Regions from separate parts of the Kineococcus sp. GCM10028916 genome, predicted to be linked through region 2. Evidence: predicted binding sites of a transcription regulator. Region 2 holds the regulator's gene; each other region holds the start of a gene.
What was found. Region 2 encodes HspR, which represses chaperone genes until heat shock. Its sites were predicted from a motif close to ANTTGAGNCNGNCNGNCTCAANT; they were not measured.

Region 1 (2,261 bases), on a different contig from region 2:
CAGCAACGCCGACTACCTGCAGAAGTTCCCCACCGTCATCGCCGGCAACGAGCTCCCGGACATGCTCCAGATCCCCGGCCCCGTCACGGGCAGCACCTTCCCGGTGCCCAACCTGCCGCAGCTGCTCGAGAAGCGCTTCACCGACCTGAGTGAGCACCTCTCCGGTGACGCGGTGAAGGAGTACCCCAACCTCGCCAACATCCCCACCCGCACCTGGAAGGCGACGGTCTACAACAACGGCATCTACGGCATCCCCATCGCCCGCGGGGCCATCGGGAACTACCACTTCATCCGTCAGGACCTGTTCGAGGCCGCCGGGGTCTCTCCCGAGCCGAAGAGCTACGACGAACTCGTCGAGACGACCAAGGCGCTGACCGACCCCAAGCAGCGGCGGTGGGCCTTCAGCCTCTTCAACCAGCCCGCCAGCTGCTCGGTCGGATGAACGGCGAGCCGAACGTCTGGGCGGAGGAGGGGGGCAAGCTCACCCACGTCTACGAGACCGACCAGTACGCCCAGACCGTCACCGACCTGATCGCCATGTGGAAGTCGGGCGTGATGCACCCGGACTCCTTCGACACGGCCCAGCCGTTCAAGCAGTTGTTCAACGCCGGGACCTGCGCCATCAACGCCGCCGACGGTTACCCGGGGTGGATCCAGTACCAGCTCGACAACGCCTCGAACCCGAACTTCAAGCTCGGGTTGATGCCCGTCCACCTGCGTGACGGGAGCGGGCTGGCGCACTGGGCCTACGGCAACGGGTACTTCTCGATGACCATGCTCAAGCAGCAGGACGACCCGGAGAAGATCAAGACGGTCCTGCGGGTGCTGAACTGGCTGGCCGCACCGTTCGGCACGGAGGAGTACAAGTACCGCCTCTTCGGCCAGGAGGGCGTCGACCACACGCTGGACCCGGGGGGAAACCCGGTGCTCACCCCGACCGGGACCAAGGACACGGTCCTGCCCATCCGCTACCTGGCCGACAGCCCGTACAACATCTACGTCCCCGGTCGTCCCCAGGACGCCGACACCCAGCACGAGTACCAGTCGCTGGAGATCCCCACCGGCATCGCCAACCCGGTGATCGGGCTGTACTCCAACGCCGCCTCGACCGACAACGCCACGGCCGACAAGACCTTCACCGATGGCGTCAACGACGTCGTCCAGGAGCGTCGTCCGTTCGCCGACCTCAAGACCCTGGTCTCGACGTGGAAGAACGCGGTGGGGGACAAGATGCGCACCGAGTACCAGGACGCGCTGCAGAAGGCGGGGGCGATCGCCACGAGCTGATCCAGCACCCCGATCCGTGATCCCGCGGGGATTCCCGGCGAGATCACGGATCGGGGGTTCGGGGTGGGCTGGTCGGGGCCCTTCCACCGTCGGCGAACGGCGGAAGTGAGTCGAGGAGACTCAGGTTGTGTCCTTCGAAGGCGCTCACCCCGAGCGCCGGGAACGTCCGAGGAGGACACTCATGAACACGCTGTCCGTGTGGCGCCGCAGCCCCTTCGAGACCCAGGCCCAGTTCGACGCGCTGGTCCGCAGCAGTTTCGGAACCTCCACCGGGTTCGTCCCGGCCGTCGAGGTCGGCCGCGACGGGGACGACGCCGTCGTCAAGCTGGAACTCCCTGGCATCGCCGAGGAGAACCTCCTGGAGGACGTCACCGTCGAGGTCGAGAAGGGCGAGCTCGTCGTCCGCGGTGAACGCAAGGACCCCCGCGAGGAGTCCGCGCGCCGCCGCACCGAGATCCGCTACGGCACCTTCCGCCGCAGCTTCACGCTGCCGACCTCCGTCACCGCGGAGTCGATCAGCGCGAGCTACGACGCGGGTGTCCTGACCGTCCGCGTCGCCGGTGCGCACACCACCGCGCAGCCGACCCGGATCGAGATCACCACCGTCTGAGCCGACGCGCGCTGACGACCAGCGGTCGTCAGCGCGCCAGCCGGAGGGAACTCGAGAGCAGTGCGGCGTGCACGAACGCCTGGGGGAAGTTCCCGCGCAACTGGCGTTCGCGCACGTCCCACTCCTCGCTCAGCAACGCCGCCGGACCGCACGCGGCCCGGTTGCGCTCGAAGAAGCGGAACGCGTCGACCTCCTGGCCGTCGGCGTGCAGGGCCTCGGCGACGACGAAGCCGCAGAGCAGGAACGCCCCCTCGGTGGTGCCCAACGGCATCGAGTCGGGGGAGTAGCGGTAGACGTAGTGGTCCTCGACGAGGTCGCGCCGCACCGCCGCGAGCGTCGCCCGCGACCGCGGGTCCTCCACCGG
Region 2 (2,261 bases):
TGAGGTGCACGACGGCGTCGGAGTCCTGGGCCGCGACGTAGACGTGGTGGCCGATCACCAGGACGTGGCGGGGGTTCGCGGCGCCGATCGTCACGTCGCGCACGGCACGGGGGACACCGTCGACGACCTCGAACAAGGTGATGACGTCGGCGCGGCGGTTGGCGACGACGAGACCCCACGGCGCGAGCGCGATCTCGGAGGGGTACACGGGTTCGTCGACGGAGCCGACCAGCGCGGAGGTGCGGACGGGGTCGGACAACCGGCCGTCCTGCAGCGTGAACGAGGTGACGCTCGCGTCGAGTTCACCCGCGACGTGGACCCGGCCGGCGTCGACGACGGCGTGCCGCGGCCCGGTTCCCGGCGCCAGGTCGACGACCTGCACCGGGTCGGGCGAGGCGCCGTCCGGGCCGAGGGTGTGGACCCGGACCTCGTCGGTCCCGAGGTCGAGGACGGCGAACGCGTCCGGCGCCAGCAGTCGCGTGGAGTGCGGGTGCGACGCCTCCTGGCGTTCGCGGTCCGGCCCGGAACCGTTGCCGTGCAACGTCTTTCGCAGGCCGGTGACGACTCCCCCGGTCAGACCGAGGACCCCGACGCCCCCGCCGTAGTTCGCGACGAGCACGACGTCGGGCGTCACGGTCAGGTGGCAGGGCGAGGAACCGCCGCTGGGCTGTTCACCGAGCAGTTCCCAGCGGTCGCCGTCGTAGCGGCGGGTGGAGACGAAACCCTCGTCGACCTCGTGGGCCGCGTGCACGAGACCGGGCGCTCCGGTCGCGAGGAAGGAGGGTGAAGCGCAGTCCGCGACGTGGCCGGGACGGCCGAGCCGGCCGGAGGACGGGTCGCGCGGCACCAGCGTGATGCCCTGACCGCGGCCCCCGGTGGCGGAGGTGTAGGACCCGATGGCGAGGACCGTGGAACCGGTCGGCGATGACGTCACGGCCAGATCATGCCCCACACCGAGGACGGGGGTCGGGTCAACGGCGGGGTTCGGGCCGCCACACCACCAGGGCGTTGGAACGCTGTGACTCAGGGCGACGACCCATCGGGGTCGCGACGATGTCCCCGGCCATCCCGGCCGCGAAGATCCGCCGCGCCTGGGACCGCACGAGCGCCACCTCGGCCTCGAGCTCCTCGACCCGCTGACCGAGGGCCAGCACGTGGTTCTCCAGGTCCATGATGCGTTTGATGCCCGCGAGGTTCACGCCGTCCTCCTGGGACAGCCGTTGCACCTCGCGCAGTTGCGCGACGTCGCGGGCGGAGTAGCGCCGACCGCGGCCCCGCGCCCGGCTGGGCGAGACGAGGCCGAGGCGGTCGTACTGGCGCAGCGTCTGCGGGTGCATGCCCGCGAGTTCGGCCGCCACCGAGATCACGAACAACGCGGTGTCGTCGTCGTACACACTCCCTCTCCTCTCGTCTCGGCCCTCCCGACCCGTGATCCCGCTGGGTTTCCCAGCGGGATCACGGGTGGGACGGGGTGGGTCAGCTGCGGGCGCGGTCGGCGAGACCGGCCCGCGGGTCCTCGCCGGCGGTGGCCGCGGCGAACGCCTCGACGGCCTCGCGCACCGCCCCGTCGACACGTTGCGGCACGACGACGTCGAGGGTGACGAACAGGTCGCCCCGGTCGTCGTCCGTGCGTGACCGCTTGACGCCGCGGCCCTTGAGCCGCAACGACCGTCCCGACGGGGTTCCCGCCGGAACCTTCACCTTGACGGCCGCGCCGTCCAGGGTCGGAACCTCGACGGTCGCGCCCAGCACGGCCTCGTCGAAGGAGACCGGCAGGGTCATCCGCAGGTCGTCGCCGTCCCGCTTGAACACCGGGTGCGGTTCGACGTTCACGGCGACCAGCAGGTCGCCCGCCGTCCCGCCGGGGCCGGGCATCCCCTTGCCGCGCAGGCGGACCTTCTGCCCGTCCCGGACGCCCTGGGGCAACCGGACGTTGACGTTGCGGGCCGGGCCGCCGCGCGGGTCGGGGACCCGCAGCGACACGGTCTTGCCGTCGAGGGCGTCGCGGAAGGACACCCGGGCCGAGGCCTCGAGGTCCTGACCGCGCTGCGGCGGAGCCTGACCGCCCGGGAAACCCGCACCACCGCCCTGACCGAACAACCCCCCGAGCAGGTCCTCGAAACCACCCGCGGAACCCCCACCGGGGGTGCCGAAGCGCACCCCGCCGGGGGCACGCCCGCCGCCCTGGTTGAACAGGCCGCCGAGGAGGTCCTCGAACCCCGCGCCGCCACCGGCCGCGCCGGGCCCGGAACCCCCGGAGG
Region 3 (2,261 bases), on a different contig from region 2:
GCCCGCGTCCATGGCACCCTCGCCGGCGCCCGCGCCGACGACGGTGTGCAGTTCGTCGATGAACGTGACGACCTGTCCCCCGGAGTTCTGGATCTCCTGCAGGACGGCCTTGAGGCGTTCCTCGAACTCGCCGCGGTACTTCGCCCCGGCGACCATGCTGGCCAGGTCCAGGGAGATCAACCGCTTGCCGCGCAACGACTCGGGGACGTCGCCGGCGACGATGCGCTGGGCCAGGCCCTCGACGACGGCGGTCTTGCCGACGCCGGCCTCGCCGATGAGGACGGGGTTGTTCTTGGTGCGGCGCGAGAGCACCTGCACGACGCGGCGGATCTCGGCGTCACGGCCGATGACGGGGTCGAGGCGGCCCTCGCGGGCCTGCTCCGTGAGGTCGATGCCGTACTTCTCGAGGGACTTGTAGGTGCCCTCGGGGTCGGGCGAGGTGACCTTCGCCCCACCGCGGACGCTGGGCAGGGAGTCGAGCAGCGCGTCGCGCGTGGCGCCGACGGCCCGCAGGGCCTCACCGGCGGCGGACGTGGACGCGGCGGCGCCGAGCAGGAGGTGCTCGGTGGAGACGTAGGCGTCGTCGAGCGCGCGGGCCTCGTCGCCGGCGTCCTGCATGAGCTGCAGGGCGGGACGCGACAGCTGCGGCTGGCTGACGGACGAGCCGGACGCGCTGGGCAGCGACGCGAGCGCGCCCTCGACCCGACGGGTGAGCAGGGCCTGGTCGGCCCCGACGGCGGCGAGCAGGTGACCGGCGACGCCGTTCTCCTGCTCGAGCAGCGCGGCGAGGACGTGCAGGGGTTCGACCTGCGCGTGACCCGCGGACGTGGACCGGCCGACGGCGTCGGCCAGGGCCTCCTGGGCGCGGGTGGTGAGCTTGAGGTCCACGGGCTACCTCCGGTCGTGAGGTGGGTGACTGACGTTGGGTACAACCATGCCAGAGTTGAGCTTGTTCCGCTCAACTCTCGTGTCGCGCGCCCCCCCGGTGGTGATCGTTGGCTCCACGCTGTCGATGATCGACACCGTGGAGCCAACGATCACCACCCGGGCGACGACACGACGGGCCGTCCTGGCGGTGGGGGTCGCCCTCGCCACCGCGGCCTGCGACCGCGCGTCCACCCCTGCCGGCCCGTCCGCGACCTCTCCCGTGGCCCCGACGAGCGGCCCCCCGAGCTGGGACGACCTCGCCGGGGAGCTGCCGGGGGGCCTGCTCCGACCCGACGGGGACGGCTGGAACCCCTCGAGGCTGCTCTACAACCCCCGGTTCACCGCGGCCCCGCAGGCCGTGGCCCCCGTCCGCACCGCCGACGACGTCGCGGCCTGCGTCCGGTTCGCGGCCGACTCCGGAACCCCGGTGCGGCTGCGCGGCGGCGGTCACTCCTACGGGGGCTGGTCCGCCGACGCGGGCCTCGTCGTGGACCTGGCGGCACTGAACTCCGTCGAGGTGTCGGCCGACGGGACGAGGGCGACCGCCGGGGCGGGTGCCACCCTCATCGACGTCTACTCGCAGCTGGGTTCGCGGGGTCTCGCGATCGGCGCGGGGTCGTGTCCCACGGTGGGCGTCAGCGGGCTCACCCTGGGCGGCGGGGTCGGCGTGCTGGCCCCCTCGTTCGGGCTCACCTGCGATCAGCTGCGCTCCGCGACGGTCGTCACCGCGGACGGGAAGCAGCAGACCGTCGACGGGGACGACGACCTGTTCTGGGCACTGCGCGGCGGCGGGACGGGGTTCGCCGCGGTGACGTCGTGGGAGTTCGCGCTGCGTCCTGCTCCCGACGTGGAGGTGTTCTTCCTGCGCTGGCCGTGGGAACGCGCGGCCGACGTGCTCACCGCCTGGCAGGCGTGGCTGCCGGACGCACCGCGGGAACTGTGGTCCACGTGCAAGCTCCTCGCGAACCCCGGAGACGGCGACCGGGTGCAGGTCTCCGGGGCGTGGACCGGGTCGGCCTCCCTGGACACCGCCCTCGCGGGTCTCCTCGGCCGCCTCCCCGCGCCCGCCGCGAACACCCACCGCCGCCTCGACTACGCCGCGGCGATGGCCTACGAGGCGGGGTGTTCCGGGCTGGACGCGGCGGCGTGCACGACGAAGGCCCTCGACAGCGACCACCGGCAACCCTTCGCCGCGACCTCCTCGATGCTCGGCGGAGAACTCCCGGACGCCGGGGTCCAGGCGGGAGTCGCTGCGGTGCAGGCGGTCATCGACGCACCACCGGCCGGTCTGGTCGAGGCCGGGATGTCGTTCGACGCCCTCGGCGGTGCGGTGG

Region 1: the regulator HspR is predicted to act here: its motif matches at 1,391-1,413, upstream of ACFQ46_RS04760 (Hsp20/alpha crystallin family protein).
Region 3: the regulator HspR is predicted to act here: its motif matches at 942-964, upstream of clpB (ATP-dependent chaperone ClpB).

What each region holds. Positions count from the first base shown of each region.
Region 1 is NZ_JBHTFM010000003.1:455,270-457,530, forward strand. Features, by position in the region: gene ACFQ46_RS04750 (extracellular solute-binding protein) at 1-442, shown strand, start outside; gene ACFQ46_RS04755 (hypothetical protein) at 439-1,287, shown strand; gene ACFQ46_RS04760 (Hsp20/alpha crystallin family protein) at 1,469-1,897, shown strand; gene ACFQ46_RS04765 (glycoside hydrolase family 15 protein) at 1,926-2,261, opposite strand, start outside.
Region 2 is NZ_JBHTFM010000020.1:13,116-15,376, forward strand. Features, by position in the region: gene ACFQ46_RS20625 (beta-propeller fold lactonase family protein) at 1-934, opposite strand, end outside; gene ACFQ46_RS20630 (heat shock protein transcriptional repressor HspR) at 972-1,394, opposite strand; gene ACFQ46_RS20635 (DnaJ C-terminal domain-containing protein) at 1,477-2,261, opposite strand, start outside.
Region 3 is NZ_JBHTFM010000022.1:74,082-76,342, forward strand. Features, by position in the region: gene clpB (ATP-dependent chaperone ClpB) at 1-888, opposite strand, end outside; gene ACFQ46_RS24075 (FAD-binding oxidoreductase) at 1,025-2,261, shown strand, end outside.